Linked DNA regions of Nonomuraea sp. NBC_00507. The main gene of each other region encodes a partner of the protein of the gene in region 2 in a complex. Links are inferred from orthologs where the notes say so. Each region holds a gene or a part of one and is shown on either strand. Other genes may lie near its edges. The genes, in order: tig and rpsG.

Region 1 (7,388 bases), 5.1 Mb from region 2 along the record:
GCGGGCGGGCACGAAGATCTCGCCCGCGGCGGTCTCACCGACCGTCATCCCGGCCTCGCCCAGGAACCGCCCGGTGGCCGCGACGTCCCGCACCGCCACCGCGTACGCCGCGAACCCGGGCAGCGCCACCGCACTCTCGCCCGGCAACAGCACGTCCAGCCCGGACGCGCCGACCAGAGTGATGCGAGCACCGCCGTCGCCGAGCGCGAACGTCCGCACGAGCCCGTCCCGCGATGCCGTACGTCCCACATAACGCTCATAGCGCCGCTCGGCCTCGTCCAGCTCGTCGTCGGCCACGCACAACACGCATTCGACCAGCTCGACCGCGCCATTGGGATGGTCGGCGGCCTCATGCGCGGAGGCGTTCTCCGCCAGCCCGACCCGTCCCTCCGGCACGAGCCCCGGCCCGGAGCCGTCGATCTCCAGCCACCGGACGGGATCCATCCGCACCCCGTCCGCCGTCTCGATCGGCCGCTGGGCCGCCTGCACCCCGCCGTGCCCGACGCCGCCGGCCGTCAGCCGGGCGGCGGCGCCGTCGATGCCGAGTGCGTCGAACATCAGGATGTGCACACCCTCGAAGCGCCGCAGGCACGCTTCCAGGTTGGCAGCCGTGCCGCGGACGGCCTCCTTGAGCGCGGGCAGCCGCTCCGCGGGCGCCCGCAGCGGGATCAGCCGCGCGTCGCCGGGAACCCGCCCCGCCCCGGCGACGGTGACCAGCTCGAGGAAGCCGCCGGTGAGGTACGCGTGCGTATTGCCCACCCCGACCGGCTCGGGCGGCTCGCCCACCACCGGGTACGCGGGCCCCGGCAGCGCGAACCCCATCCGCCGGTATCGCTCGAGCGCCTGCCCCATGTCATGCACCACGTGTCCCACGTGGTGCAGCCCACGGATGTCATGTCCCATCGCCGCCTCCATAAGCCGCGTCACGGAAGTCACGGGAGAGCCCTTCGAAGATCTCGATCACCCGCTCGGCCGCCGGCGCGCAGTCGGGCAGCGGCTCCGGCTCGAACGTCCTGCGCAACGTGTCGGCCAGGACGCCGGCCTTCTCCTCCAGGCCGAGCGTGACCTCGGCCGGCAGCAGCGGCTCGACGGCGAAGAACCCGAACACGATCGTCGGCAGCGGATAGTCCAGGTCCTCGGGCCGCAGCCCCTTCCGCAGCAACCCGTGCCGGGCGAGCACGCCCAGGTAGTCCCGCGAGGCGAGCAGCTTGGCGCCCTCGAGCGGTTTCCTGGCCGGGCTGGCGAGGAACTTGTCGAGCATCTCGGCGTCCCTGGTGAAGATCGCCCGCAGCACCGGCCGCCGCATCGCCTCCAGGAAGAACCGGCGCATGTACCGGTGCAGCGCGATCTCGTCGGGATCCGCCCGCATGCCCGCGACGACCGCCTCCAGCATGGCCACCGCCTCCCTGGCGCCGACCGCGAAGAACAACTGCTCGCGGGTACGCCAGTGCAGGTAGATCGTGCCCTTGCCCACCCCGGCGCGTTTGGCGATCTCGTCGATCGTCACTCGCCGGTATCCCCAGCGCAGCAGCAGCTCCTTGGCCGCGTCGAGGATCCGGTCAGCCCGCCCGCGGTGCTCGGCATCCACAAAGGCCTCCTCGTGACTGTTGACCGATGACCAATTTAGCACTCTGGTCACGAGAGAGAACGCGGAGACGTCGTACCAGGTGATCTAAAGGTTGGGTCAGGATTCCGTGCGGAACAGCGCCCAGACGGCCTTGCCGCCGCGAGCCAGGGGGTCCCAGCCCCAGCACTGGCTGTACGTTTCGACGATGTAAAGGCCGCGCCCGTTCTCGGAGATGAAATCCGGCTCCTTGGGCCGCGGCACCTCGTCGCTGGGGTCGGCCACCGCGAGCAGCACGTGCGGCGCGACCCGCATGAGCAGCAGCTCGATCTCCCGCCGCCCGGCCGCGTACATCGCGTACCTGACGGCGTTGGTCACCAGCTCCGACACCACGAGCGCGGCGTCGTCGCTCAGGTCGTGCAGTCCCCAGCCCTGCAGTGTGGAGCGGGTCACGTCCCTGGCGGTCTTCACAGAGTCGGCCTGAAAGGGCAACGGGCACGCGGTGGTGTACGGCTTGCCGCCGCCCGAGAGCAGATGGTCGAAGCCCACTTCGCGGGTGATCTGCAGGCAATCGGCAGTGGCCAGAGGATCCTCCACCATGCCGCCGATACCTCCCCGTTCAGCCTTGGTTAGTGCATGTTTGGCCCAATATGCACTAAGCCATCATGGGTCACGACCGCTGCGGCTGCAAGACCCAAATGCACGTGCAGCTGCAATGTGCAATAGCAAACACCGTTTTTGGGCATAGATCCCGGAATCGGACACGAGGTTGAGACCTTGTCATTCAAGGCGATGTGGTGTCACTGTGTGTGCGGACCTTGATAGGAGGCAAAGTGACGCAGAACCAGCCGGGTTCCGGGCCGACGGCGCTGCGCATCCTCCTGGGCTCCCAGCTGCGCAAGCTCAGGGAAGCGAAGAACGTCACTCGTGAGGAGGCCGGCCACCTCATCCGTGGCTCGGAATCCAAGATCAGCCGCATGGAGCTGGGCCGAGTGGGGTTCAAAGAACGCGACGTGGCCGACCTGCTGACTCTGTACGGGGTCGTGGACCAGCAGGCCCGCTCCGCCGTGCTCGACCTGGTCGCCACCGCCAACGAGCCGGGTTGGTGGCACCGGTTCAACGATGTCCTGCCCACGTGGTTCCAGGCGTACGTCGGCCTCGAAGAGGCGGCCGCCAGGATCAGGACCTACGAAGTCCAGTTCGTGCCGGGACTGTTGCAGACCAAAGAGTACGCAAGGGCTGTGGTGACCGCCGGTGCGGCGGGCATTGGGGCTGAGGAGATCGCCAGGAGGGTCGATCTCCGGCTGGAGCGCCAGAGGATCTTGGACAAGCCGGACGGGCCGGTCTTCTGGGCGGTGATCGACGAGGCCGCGCTCCGGCGGCCGATCGGCGGAACCGAGGTGATGAGGGCCCAGCTGGAGCACCTCATCGACCTCATGCGCCAGCAGAACATCACGATCCAGATCATGCCGTTCAGTTTCGGCGGTCACAGTGCCGAGGGCGGGGCGTTCAGCATCTTGCGCTTCCCCGATCCCGACCTGCCCGACGTCGTGTACGTCGAGCAGCTCGCCAGCGCGCTCTACCTGGACAAGCGTGAGGATGTGGACCGATACACCGAGGTGATGGAGCGGCTGTGTGCCGTGAGCACCACCCCCGATGAGACGATCGAGCTACTGCGGACGATCTCGGAGGAGTTCTGACGGCGGCGGGCGTCGTTGTTGGGTGTGCATCTGCCCTAGACTGGACCATCGGCGTTGGATGCGGCCGTGGCAGAGCATGCCCCAACACCGCACATGTGGGCGCGGCGCGTGGGCCGTACCGATGGACGCGCCCGCGATCACTCGTAGCTTGATCAAGGAGACCATTCCGTGAAGACCGCTGTCGAGGAGCTCAGCCCCACGCGGGTCAAGCTCACTGTCGAGGTGCCGTTCGACGAGCTGCGCCCGAGCATGGATGCGGCATACAAGAAGGTCGCGCAGCAGGTGCGCGTCCCCGGGTTCCGGCCTGGCAAGGTTCCGGCCCGCATCATCGAGCAGCGCTTCGGCCGGGCGGTAGTGCTGGAGGAGACCCTCAACGACGCGGTGCCCAAGCTGTACGGCCAGGCCGTCGACGAGGTCGACGTCTTCCCCGTCAGCCAGCCCGACATCGAGGTCACGAAGATCGAAGACGGTGAGCAGATCGAGTTCACCGCCGAGGTCGACATCCGGCCCAACTTCGAGGTGCCCGACTACGCCGGCATCGAGATCACGGTCGACTCCGCCGAGGTTTCCGACGAGGACGTCGACACGCAGCTCGACGCGCTGCGCCAGCGCTTCGCGACGCTGACCGGCGTCGAGCGCCCGGCCGCCAATGGCGACTTCGTCGTCATGGACCTGCGCGCCGAGATCGACGGCACGAACATCGAGGAGCAGCAGGCCAGCGAGGTCTCCTACGAGGTCGGCGCCGGCTCCGTGCTGCAGGGCCTCGACACCGCGCTCGAGGGCATGTCCGCAGGCGAGGAGAAGAGCTTCAAGACCGAGCTGGTCGGAGGCGAGAACGCCGGCGAGGAAGCCGACGTGATCATCACCGTCAAGTCGGTCAAGGAGAAGGTCCTGCCGGAGCTGGACGACGAGTTCGCCCAGCTGGCCAGCGAGTTCGACACGCTCGACGAGCTCAAGGCCAGCATCCGCGAGCAGGCCCGCCGCAACAAGCTCATCGACCAGGTCGTGCAGGCCCGGGAGAAGTCGCTCGACGCGCTGCTCGAGCAGATCGACATCCCGCTGCCGGACAGCGCGCTCAAGGCCGAGGTCGACGCCCGCAAGCACAACCTCGACCACCAGGTGGCCGAGAGCGGCCTGAGCCGCGACGCCTTCTTCCGCCTCTACCAGACGACGGAAGAGGAGCGCTTCGACGAGTTCGAGAAGAACTCCGCCCGCGCGCTCAAGGTCGGCTTCGTGCTCGACAAGATCGTCAAGGCTGAGGAGCTGGGCGTCTCCGAGCAGGAGCTGACCAACTTCGTGGTGCGCCGCGCCATGGAGATGGGCGTCCAGCCCAACGAGCTGGCCAAGCACCTGGCCGACAACGACCAGCTCACGCTGGCCATGGTCGAGATCGTCCGCGACAAGGCCAAGTCCGTGATCGGCGACGCCGCCAAGATCGTGGACACCGAGGGCAACGACGTCGACCTCAAGGCGATCTACACCGAGATCAACGGTGAAGAGCCTGCTCAGGAAGAGGCCGAGGCCGAGGACAAGCCCGAGGCGTAAGCTCCCGCCCTTCGCTGGGCAACACGAAGCCCCTGGATCGAATCGGTCCGGGGGCTTCGACGTTCCGGCGCCCCCCGCCACCGCTACGGGGGATGCTTCCGCCCTTTCCCGCGCCCCCGCCACCGCTGCGGGCGATGCTTCCGCCCCTTCCGCGCCCGCACACGACCCGCGGGCACCGTGGCTGCCAGGGACGGCCCGGCCGCCAGGCGAGGCCGTCGCGCTGCGGGGACGCCGCCGGCGCGGTCGGCCTGCCGTCGACAGGTCGTCGTGGCTACGGGACGTCTCCCAGGCGACGCTGGGGGCGCTCAGAAGGCCCATGAGGAGCGCCAAGGGCGCGAGGCCCTCCTCGACCGGCCACCGCCTCCTGGTCGGCGAGGACCGCCGTCTGAGGGCTGCCAGGGGTGGGCTCCGGCTGGATGGCCCGGACACCCGGGCGCAAGGCCCCGAACATGCGCCGTCAGCGAACAGTACGGGGGACCGGGCATGACCTGTGGGCGGCGCGCGTTAAGGTCACAAGCAAAGCCAATCGATTACGACGCATCGGAAGGTGACGCTGTGACCAGCCCGCCGACCTTCTATCAGCCTGAGTCTCGAGGCCGTGAGAACGGCTCCGCCTTCCGGCTTGAAGACCAGCTTTACCAGCGCCTGCTGAGGGAGCGCATCATCGTGCTCGGGCAGGAGGTCAACGACGAGATCGCCAACCGCATCTGCGCCGAGCTGCTGCTCCTTGCGGCCGACGACCCAGAGCGCGACATCACGCTCTACATCAACTCGCCGGGGGGCTCGGTGAGTGCAGGCATGGCGATTTACGACATGATGGAATACGTGCCGAACGACGTATCGACGGTTGTGATGGGCATGGCGGCCTCGATGGGGCAGTTCCTGCTCACCGCCGGGGCCAGGGGCAAGCGCTTCGGCCTGCCGCACGCCCGTGTCATGATGCACCAGCCGTCCGGCGGCATCGGCGGCACCGCTGCCGACATCGCCATCCAGGCCGAGCAGATGCTCTACGTGAAGAAGACGCTGGCGGAGCGGATCGCCTTCCACACGGGGCAGCCGCTGGACCAGATCGAGGCCGACTCCGACCGGGACCGCTGGTTCACGGCCGAAGAAGCCAAGGACTACGGCTTCATCGACCACGTCGTCCGTAGCGCACGACAGGTGCCCTCACAGGGCCCGGTTTCCTAGGGGGAGCTGACATGAACATCGAGAGCCGTTACGTTCTCCCCTCCTTCGTCGAGCGCACGTCATACGGCGTGAAGGAGATGAACCCGTACAACAAGCTCTTCGAGGACCGCATCATCTTCCTCGGAGTGCAGATCGACGACGCGTCGGCCAACGACGTGATGGCCCAGCTGCTGACGCTGGAGTCGCTCGATCCCGACCGTGACATCAGCATCTACATCAACTCGCCCGGCGGCTCCTTCACGGCCATGACGGCGATCTACGACACGATGCAGTTCGTCCGGCCGGAGATTCAGACCGTCTGCCTCGGCCAGGCCGCCTCCGCGGCGGCCGTGCTGCTGTCCGGCGGCACCCCGGGCAAGCGGTTCGCGCTGCCCAACGCCCGGGTGCTGATCCACCAGCCGTCCACCGAGGGCGGTGGCCAGGGCAGCGACATCGAGATCCAGGCCAGGGAGATCCTGCGCATGCGGACTCTCCTGGAGGACATCGTGGCCCAGCACACGGGCAAGACCTCCGCCGAAGTCCGCAAGGACATCGAACGCGACAAAATTCTCAACGCGGACGAGGCAAAGGCGTATGGTCTGATCGATGACATCATCCCGTCCAGGAAGAAACGAGCTCAGGCCGTAGCTTCCTAGACGAGACGTGACGCACCGGAGCGCTGCCCAATAGGGCACGTTCCGGTGCGACTCGCCGCTAGGGGGCTCACTGAGGGCCCAGAAGACGGTAACGTCGAAACCTGAGCGGTTCGGCCAAGTCCGGAGGATGTCCGGAGACACTGCTCGCAAGGGCAGGGCGGTCCCACGCAAAGGAGTATCTGGGGTGGCACGCATCGGCGACGGGGGAGACCTGCTGAAGTGCTCTTTCTGCGGAAAGAGCCAGAAGCAAGTCAAGAAGCTCATTGCCGGTCCAGGCGTCTACATCTGCGATGAGTGCATCGATCTCTGCAACGAGATCATCGAGGAGGAGCTGTCGGAGTCCTCCGAACTCAAGTGGGACAACCTGCCCAAGCCGAGGGAGATCTACGAGTTCCTCGACGCCTACGTCATCGGTCAGGACAAGGCGAAGAAGGCGCTCTCGGTGGCGGTCTACAACCACTACAAGCGGGTGCAGTCCGGCGACCGGGGCAGAGACGACGGCCTGGAGCTGGCCAAGAGCAACATCCTGTTGCTCGGGCCGACGGGCTCGGGCAAGACGCTGCTGGCGCAGACCCTCGCGAAGATGCTCAACGTGCCCTTCGCCATCGCCGACGCCACCGCGCTCACGGAGGCCGGCTACGTCGGCGAGGACGTGGAGAACATCCTCCTCAAGCTCATCCAGGCCGCCGACTACGACGTCAAGAAGGCCGAGACCGGCATCATCTACATCGACGAGGTCGACAAGATCGCCCGCAA
Region 2 (7,558 bases):
GTGATCTCGGAGAAGTCCGAGACACTCGATCCGCGGCGACCCGGAGTGGTCGGCTTGTACTTACGGATGCCCATCTTTTTCGTTCATCCTTCGTCGGTTACATGGATGAGCCCGCCGCACCGAAGTGCGACGGTCTCGCCCCGCGGGCCTGTTCGGCCCGCGCACTATCTGTGGCTGCTAGCCGATCTGACCGAAGATGTCGATCCGATCGCCCTCAACCAGGCTCACGATCGCGCGCTTGGTGTCGGGACGCTTGCCGAAACCGGTGCGGGTGCGCTTGCGCTTGCCCTGCCGGTTGATCGTGTTCACGTCGGTGACCTTGACCCCGAAGATCTGCTCAACAGCGATCTTGACCTGGGTCTTGTTCGCGGTCGTCTTCACCAGGAACGTGTACTTGTTGTGCTCATCGATCAGGCCGTAGCTCTTCTCAGAGACGACCGGCTTGATGATGACGTCGCGCGGGTCGGCGATCTTGTCCATCAGGCCTCTTCCTTCCCGCCGTTGCTCAGTCTGGCCACGACCTGGTCGTACGCCTCCTGGGTGAAGACCACGTCGTCGGACACGAGCACGTCGTACGTGTTGAGCTGCCCCGCGTCCAGCAGGTGGACCTCAGGGGCGTTGCGCAGGCTCAGCCACGTCATCTCGTCGGCCTCGTCGACCACGACGAGCACGCGCCGCCCCTGCGTGACCTTGCGCAGCGCCTCGAGCGCGGCCTTGGTCTTGGGGGTCTCCCCCGTGACCAGCGAGCTGACCACGTGGACGCGGCCGCCGCTCGCGCGGTCGGACAGCGCGCCGCGCAGGGCGGCGGCCTTCATCTTCTTGGGCGTGCGCTGAGAGTAGTCACGCGGCAGGGGACCGTGAACGACCCCACCGCCGGCGAACTGCGGCGCACGGGTCGAGCCCTGACGGGCGCGGCCGGTGCCCTTCTGGCGGTACGGCTTCTTGCCGCCGCCGGAGACCTCACCACGGGTCTTGGCCTTGTGAGTGCCCTGCCGGCGAGCGGCGAGCTGGGCCACGACCACCTGGTGGATCAGCGGAACGTTGACCTTGGTGCCGAAGATGTTTTCGGGCAGGTCAACCGTGCCGGTCTTCGCCCCGCTGGGGTCGAGGACGTCGATAGTGGTGCTCACTTGGATGCCCCCTTCTTGGCAGCGGTACGGACGAGGACCAGGCTGCCGTTGGCGCCGGGGATCGCACCCTTGATCAGGATGAGACCGTTCTCGGCGTCCACGGAGTGAACCTTGAGGCTCTGCACAGTGGTGCGGACGTTACCCATCCGGCCAGCCATGCGCAGACCCTTGAAAACGCGGCCCGGGGTGGCGCAGCCACCGATGGAACCCGGCGAGCGGTGCTTGCGCTGCGTACCGTGCGACGCGCCCAGACCACCGAAGCCGTGCCGCTTCATGACACCGGCGAAGCCCTTGCCCTTGCTCTTGCCCGTCACGTCGACGAACTGGCCGGCCTCGAAGGTGTCGGCCAGCAGCTCCTGGCCCAGGGTGTAGTCGCTCGCGTCGTCGGTGCGGATCTCCGCGAAGTAACGGCGCGGGGTGATGTCGTGCTTACGCAGGTAGTCGCCGAGCGGCTTGTTGACCTTCCGGGGGTCGACCTGCCCGAAGCCGAGCTGGATGGCGGAGTAGCCGTCCTTCTCTGCGGTGCGGACGCGGGTCACCACGCACGGACCGGCCTCGACCACGGTCACCGGAACCATCCGGTTGTCCGCGTCGAAGACCTGGGTCATGCCGAGCTTCTTGCCCAGGACGCCCTTCATCGTCTTAGCCATGTCAGTGCGTTCCCTCAGAGCTTGATCGAAATGTCGACACCCGCGGGAAGGTCGAGCCGCATGAGCGAGTCAACCGTCTTGGGGGTCGGGTCGATGATGTCAATCAGCCGCTTGTGCGTGCGCATCTCGAAGTGCTCGCGGCTGTCCTTGTACTTGTGCGGCGAGCGGATGACGCAGTACACGTTCTTCTCGGTCGGCAGCGGCACCGGGCCCGCGACCTTCGCGCCAGTCCGCGTCACCGTCTCGACGATCTTCTTGGCCGAGCTGTCGATGACCTCGTGGTCATAGGCCTTGAGCCGAATGCGGATCTTCTGTCCCGCCATAGTGGCCTCGGTGTCCTTCGCTGTCGTCTGAAAAAGTATCGTGCGGCCTGTTGCCGCTGTGCTGGTGCAGGCCAGAGCCTGCTTGACCCCACGAGGCAGACGCAGTCGATCTGCCATTTCTTCCGTGATCCGGCAGTGACTTCGGTCACGAGGCCGAAGCTACTGCTGGATCACGGCGCTTTGCGTGAGGCTCTTACGTGGTGCGGCGGTCGGACCCGGATGTTCGGGGCCGACCGCCGCCCCGACGGTCTAGCTACTTGATGATCTTCACGACCCGGCCGGCGCCGACGGTGCGGCCACCCTCACGGATCGCGAACTTGAGGCCTTCCTCCATGGCGATGGGCTGGATCAGCTCAACGCGCATTTCGGTGTTGTCGCCCGGCATGACCATCTCGGTGCCCTCAGGGAGGTGCACGACACCGGTCACGTCAGTCGTACGGAAGTAGAACTGCGGGCGGTAGTTGTTGAAGAACGGCGTGTGGCGGCCGCCCTCGTCCTTGGACAGGATGTAGACCTGGCCGGTGAAATCGGTGTGCGGGGTCGTCGTGCCCGGCTTGATGATGCACTGGCCGCGCTCGACGTCGTCGCGCTTGATGCCGCGGAGCAGCAGGGCGGCGTTGTCACCGGCGTGACCCTCGTCGAGCATCTTGTTGAACATCTCGATGCTGGTGACGGTGGTCGTGGTCTTCTCCGGCTTGATGCCGATGATGTCGACCTGCTCGTTGACCTTGACGATGCCGCGCTCGATACGGCCGGTGACGACCGTGCCGCGACCGGTGATCGAGAAGACGTCCTCGACCGGCATGAGGAACGGCTTGTCCGTCTCACGCGGCGGCTCGGGAACGTTCTCGTCCACGGCGTTCATCAGCTCGACGATGCTGTCGGCCCACTTCTCGTCGCCCTCGAGAGCCTTGAGCGCGGAGACGCGGACGACCGGCAGGTCGTCGCCGGGGAACTCCTGAGCGGACAGAAGCTCACGGACCTCCAGCTCGACGAGCTCGAGGATCTCCTCGTCGTCCACCATGTCGGCCTTGTTGAGGGCCACGACGATGTAGGGGACGCCGACCTGGCGGGCCAGGAGGACGTGCTCCTTCGTCTGCGGCATCGGGCCGTCGGTGGCGGCGACCACGAGGATGGCGCCGTCCATCTGAGCGGCACCGGTGATCATGTTCTTTACGTAGTCCGCGTGACCAGGGCAGTCAACGTGCGCGTAGTGACGCTTCTCCGTCTGGTACTCGACGTGCGCGATCGAGATCGTGATGCCACGAGCCTTCTCCTCCGGCGCCTTGTCGATCTTGTCGAACGGGGTCGCCTTGTTCAGCTCGGGGAAACGGTCGTGAAGCACCTTGGTGATCGCCGCGGTCAGCGTGGTCTTGCCGTGGTCGATGTGTCCAATGGTGCCGATGTTCATGTGCGGCTTGGTCCGCTCGAACTTGGCCTTGCCCACTGGTTCTCTCCTTGAGAATCTGACTGACTTTCGTCTACACACTCGGGCCCGGGAACTCCCGAACCCCTTGGCGGCGGGGTGGCTCGCACCACCCCACCAGGGACCAGGACAGAAGTCCTGGCTCGATCCCTCGCGGGATCGGACCAGGAACTACTCGCCCCGGGCCTTCGCGACGATCTCCTTCGCGATGCCCGGAGGCACCTCCGAGTAGGAGTCGAACTGCATGCTGTAGCTCGCGCGCCCCTGCGTCTTGCTACGCAGGTCACCCACGTAGCCGAACATCTCAGACAGCGGCACGAGCGCCGTGACGACACGGGCGCCGGCCCGCTCGTCCATGGACTGGATCTGCCCGCGGCGACCGTTGAGGTCGCCGATGACGTCACCCATGTAGTCCTCGGGCGTGGTGACCTCGACGGCCATCATCGGCTCGAGGAGCACGGCGTCCGCCTTGCGCGCGGCCTCCTTGAAGGCCATCGAGCCAGCGATCTTGAACGCCATCTCCGAGGAGTCGACGTCGTGCGCGGCACCGTCGACCAGCGTAACCTTCACGCCGACCATCGGGTAACCGGCCAGCACGCCGAACTCGGCGGCCTCCTGAGCGCCCGCGTCGACCGAGGGGATGTATTCCCTCGGGACCCGGCCACCCGTGACCTTGTTCTCGAACTCGTAGCCGTCGTTGCCCTCGCCCAGCGGCTCGAGGTTGATGATGACCCGCGCGAACTGACCGGAACCACCGGTCTGCTTCTTGTGGGTGTAGTCGAGCTTCTCCACCTTGCGGCGGATCGTCTCGCGGTAGGCAACCTGCGGACGGCCGACGTTGGCCTCGACCTTGAACTCGCGACGCATACGGTCGACGAGGATCTCCAGGTGAAGCTCGCCCATGCCCCAGATGACCGTCTGGCCGGTCTCCTCGTCACGGCGGACCTGGAAGGACGGGTCCTCCTCGGCCAGCCGCTGGATCGCGGTCGACAGCTTCTCCTGGTCACCCTTGGTCTTGGGCTCGATGGCGACGTTGATCACCGGAGCCGGGAACGTCATCGACTCGAGGACGACCTGGTTCGCCGGGTCAGAGAGGGTGTCACCAGTGGTGGTGTCCTTCAGACCCATGACCGCCACGATCTGACCAGCGATCGCCGAGGGGCGCTCTTCGCGCTTGTTGGCGTGCATCTGGTAGATCTTGCCGATCCGCTCCTTCTTGCCCTTCACAGAGTTGACAACCTGTGAACCGGTGTCGAGCGTGCCCGAGTAGATGCGGATGTAAGTGAGCTTGCCCAGGTGCGGGTCGCTGGCGATCTTGAACGCCAGAGCGGAGAACGGCTCGGCCGGGTCCGCGTGGCGCTCGATCACCTGGTCCTCCTTGCCGACCGCGTGACCCTTGAAGGCCTTGAGGTCGGTCGGGGCGGGGAGGTAGGCGACAATCGCGTCGAGCAGGGGCTGCACGCCCTTGTTCTTGAACGCGGTCCCGCACAGCACCGGGTTGATGGCGCTGGCCAGCGTGGCGCGGCGAATGGCCGCCACCAGCTGCTCCTCGGTGGGCTCCTGCCCCTCGAGGAAGAGCTCCATCAGCTCGTCGTCGTTCTCGGCGACGGTCTCGATGAGACGGTCCCGCCACTCGCGAGCGGCCTCGGCGTGGTCGGCCGGGATGTCGACGGTGTCGTACATCTCGCCCTTGGCAGCCTCGGCGCTCCAGATGAGACCCTTCATCTTGATGAGGTCGATGACGCCCTTGAAGTCGGCCTCAACGCCCCACGGAAGCTGGATCACAGCCGGGGTCGCACCCAGGCGGGTGACCATCATCTCGACGCAGCGGTGGAACTCCGCGCCGACCCGGTCCATCTTGTTGACGAAGCAGATCCGGGGAACTTCGTAGCGGTCAGCCTGGCGCCACACCGTCTCCGACTGCGGCTCGACACCCGCGACGCCGTCGAACACGGCGACAGCACCGTCGAGGACGCGGAGCGAACGCTCCACCTCGATGGTGAAGTCCACGTGACCCGGAGTGTCGATGATGTTGATGGTGTGACCGATCCACTCACAGGTGGTCGCGGCAGACGTGATCGTGATGCCGCGCTCCTGCTCCTGCTCCATCCAGTCCATCGTGGCAGCGCCCTCGTGGACTTCACCGATCTTGTAGTTGATGCCGGTGTAGAACAGGATGCGCTCGGTCGTGGTGGTCTTGCCCGCGTCGATATGGGCCATGATCCCAATGTTGCGGACCTTGGCCAGGTCAAGAGCGGTCGTAGCGGCCACTTTAACTCGCGTCCTCGTCGTCTCGTCGAACCCGCTGTTACCAGCGGTAGTGGGCGAAGGCCTTGTTGGACTCGGCCATCTTGTGGGTGTCCTCGCGCTTCTTGACGCTCGCCCCGAGGCCGTTGCTGGCGTCGAGGAGCTCGTTCATGAGGCGCTCGGTCATGGTCTTCTCGCGGCGGGCGCGGGAGTATTGCACCAGCCAGCGCAGGGCCAGGGTGGTGCTGCGCGCGGCGCGCACCTCAACCGGCACCTGGTAGGTCGCGCCACCGACACGGCGGCTGCGGACCTCGAGAGTCGGCTTGACGTTGTCGAGCGCGCGCTTCAGGGTGACGACCGGGTCGTTGCCCGTCTTCTCCCTGCAGCCCTCGAGGGCGCCGTAGACGATCGACTGCGCGATGGAGCGCTTGCCGTCCAGGAGCACCTTGTTGATCAGAGCGGTCACCAGCGGCGAGCTGTAAACCGGGTCAGCCATGAGCTGACGACGGCCAGGAGAACCCTTACGAGGCATTGTTAGCTCTTCTCCTTCTTCGCGCCGTAGCGGCTACGGGCCTGCTTGCGGTTGCGGACACCCTGGGTGTCCAGCGAACCGCGGATGATCTTGTAGCGAACACCAGGCAGGTCCTTCACACGACCGCCACGCACGAGCACGATGGAGTGCTCCTGCAGGTTGTGACCCACACCGGGGATGTAGGCCGTGACCTCAATGCCGTTCGTGAGCCGAACGCGGGCCACCTTACGCAGTGCCGAGTTGGGCTTCTTCGGGGTCGTGGTGTAGACGCGCTGGCACACGCCGCGCCGCTGCGGACTCCCCTTGAGGGCAGGAGTCTTGGTCTTAGAGACCTTGTCCTGCCGGCCCTTGCGGACCAACTGCTGAATAGTGGGCACTGCCACTCCGTTTCGTGCCTTGGCCGGTGTTACGTCAGTTGTGATGCATTTCGCAGGTTCTGCCGGTGTCATGACCTGCTGGTTTTCTCTGTCTCGGTGCCCCCGCGCTCGGGCGTGTCGCGCTATTCACGCAGACGTCCCGCGAGGTTTACGAGCCAGGAAGCCGTCCCGCACTCGTAATGAGCGCACGGTCGAGAGCCCGCATAGAGACGGGCACGATGTCCAAGACTACCCAGGCCCATGCGACACGTCAAAACGGCGCGGCAAGGCTGATCAGCCATGCCACTCCGGGTCGCCGGGGCCTATCTCATCCAGCCCATCTACAGCTCCACGCTCATGATATAGGCTCCCGCCGCCTTCCGTCCCCGGTACGCCCAACCGTCACCCGACCGCGACCAATCGCCACCCCCCACCACGGCCCACAGCGCACCGTAGAGACGAGCGGCTCACGCCCCGCCCTGGAACTCGGCCCCCTGTGCGTCGTAACGGCGGTGCACCACTGAAGGGCTCAGAAACCGTCTCCCTGGAGGGCCCTCAGCCCCGAGCGGCGACTGGGCCGCCACGGCACCGCCGTAACGAAAGAAGGGGTTGAACGCAGCGCGCCCGGACTTGGTGCGAGACGGACCCCGGCCGCAGAACCGCACGGGTTTGAACGCAGCGCGCCCGGACTTGGTGCGAGACGGACCCCGGCCGGGAACGCAGCGCGCCCGGGCCTCTTGGACAAGAGACCCGGGCGCGTCACCTACAGGCGATCAAGAATTCATCGGTTGTACTGGCCGAAGTCGTACTCCTCCAGCGGGACCGCCTCGCCACTGCCGGTGCCGAAGGTGTAGTCCGCCGCGGTGCCGTCGTAGCCACCGACGGTGTACATGG

What was found.
Region 1: the proteins of rpsG (region 2) and tig are in contact, whole or in part, in a crystal structure (PDB 3GTY), measured with the Thermotoga maritima proteins. The link is inferred for Nonomuraea sp. NBC_00507 from one-to-one orthologs. Residues at the interface, in WP_004081843.1 of Thermotoga maritima: Lys34, Lys52, Lys55, Glu59, Arg62, Gln63, Glu66, Asn67, Lys69, Val71, Arg95, Ala109, Lys110, Lys111, Gly112, Arg113, Pro114, Glu117, Glu121, Ile124, Ala125, Tyr127, Asn128, Asn129, Thr130, Gly131, Lys135, Asp139, Arg142, Met143; in WP_004081061.1 of Thermotoga maritima: Glu122, Val124, Val129, Leu130, Tyr133, Glu188, Gly259, Ile262, Tyr263, Glu266, Ser270, Glu273, Gln274, Glu277, Arg308, Gln311, Ile312, Ser315, Tyr316, Glu325, Arg329, Arg336, Leu363, Phe366, Trp367, Arg373, Leu377, Arg381, Leu384, Glu387.

The regions. Positions count from the first base shown.
Region 1 is NZ_CP107853.1:5,339,109-5,346,496, forward strand. Bases 2,806-5,620 are described here. They hold tig (trigger factor), read left to right. Parts: upstream 2,806-3,432; coding sequence 3,433-4,809; downstream 4,810-5,620. Other genes in these bases: OHA25_RS26045 (helix-turn-helix domain-containing protein), read left to right, coding at 2,806-3,264; OHA25_RS26055 (ClpP family protease), read left to right, coding at 5,365-5,620. In the rest of the region: OHA25_RS26030 (VOC family protein), read right to left, coding at 1-903; OHA25_RS26035 (TetR/AcrR family transcriptional regulator), read right to left, coding at 893-1,588; OHA25_RS26040 (ATP-binding protein), read right to left, coding at 1,685-2,164; more of OHA25_RS26045, read left to right, coding at 2,398-2,805; more of OHA25_RS26055, read left to right, coding at 5,621-5,997; OHA25_RS26060 (ATP-dependent Clp protease proteolytic subunit), read left to right, coding at 6,009-6,632; ATP-dependent Clp protease ATP-binding subunit ClpX, read left to right, coding at 6,817-7,388. UniProt on the Bacillus subtilis protein: Involved in protein export. Acts as a chaperone by maintaining the newly synthesized protein in an open conformation. Functions as a peptidyl-prolyl cis-trans isomerase.
Region 2 is NZ_CP107853.1:190,567-198,124, forward strand. The notes cover bases 4,574-7,558. They hold rpsG (30S ribosomal protein S7), read right to left. Parts: upstream 6,309-7,558; coding sequence 5,838-6,308; downstream 4,574-5,837. Other genes in these bases: fusA (elongation factor G), read right to left, coding at 4,574-5,749; rpsL (30S ribosomal protein S12), read right to left, coding at 6,311-6,685; OHA25_RS00965 (DNA-directed RNA polymerase subunit beta'), read right to left, coding at 7,446-7,558. Outside these bases: rplB (50S ribosomal protein L2), read right to left, coding at 1-74; rplW (50S ribosomal protein L23), read right to left, coding at 178-480; rplD (50S ribosomal protein L4), read right to left, coding at 480-1,130; rplC (50S ribosomal protein L3), read right to left, coding at 1,127-1,780; rpsJ (30S ribosomal protein S10), read right to left, coding at 1,795-2,103; tuf (elongation factor Tu), read right to left, coding at 2,357-3,550; more of fusA, read right to left, coding at 3,701-4,573.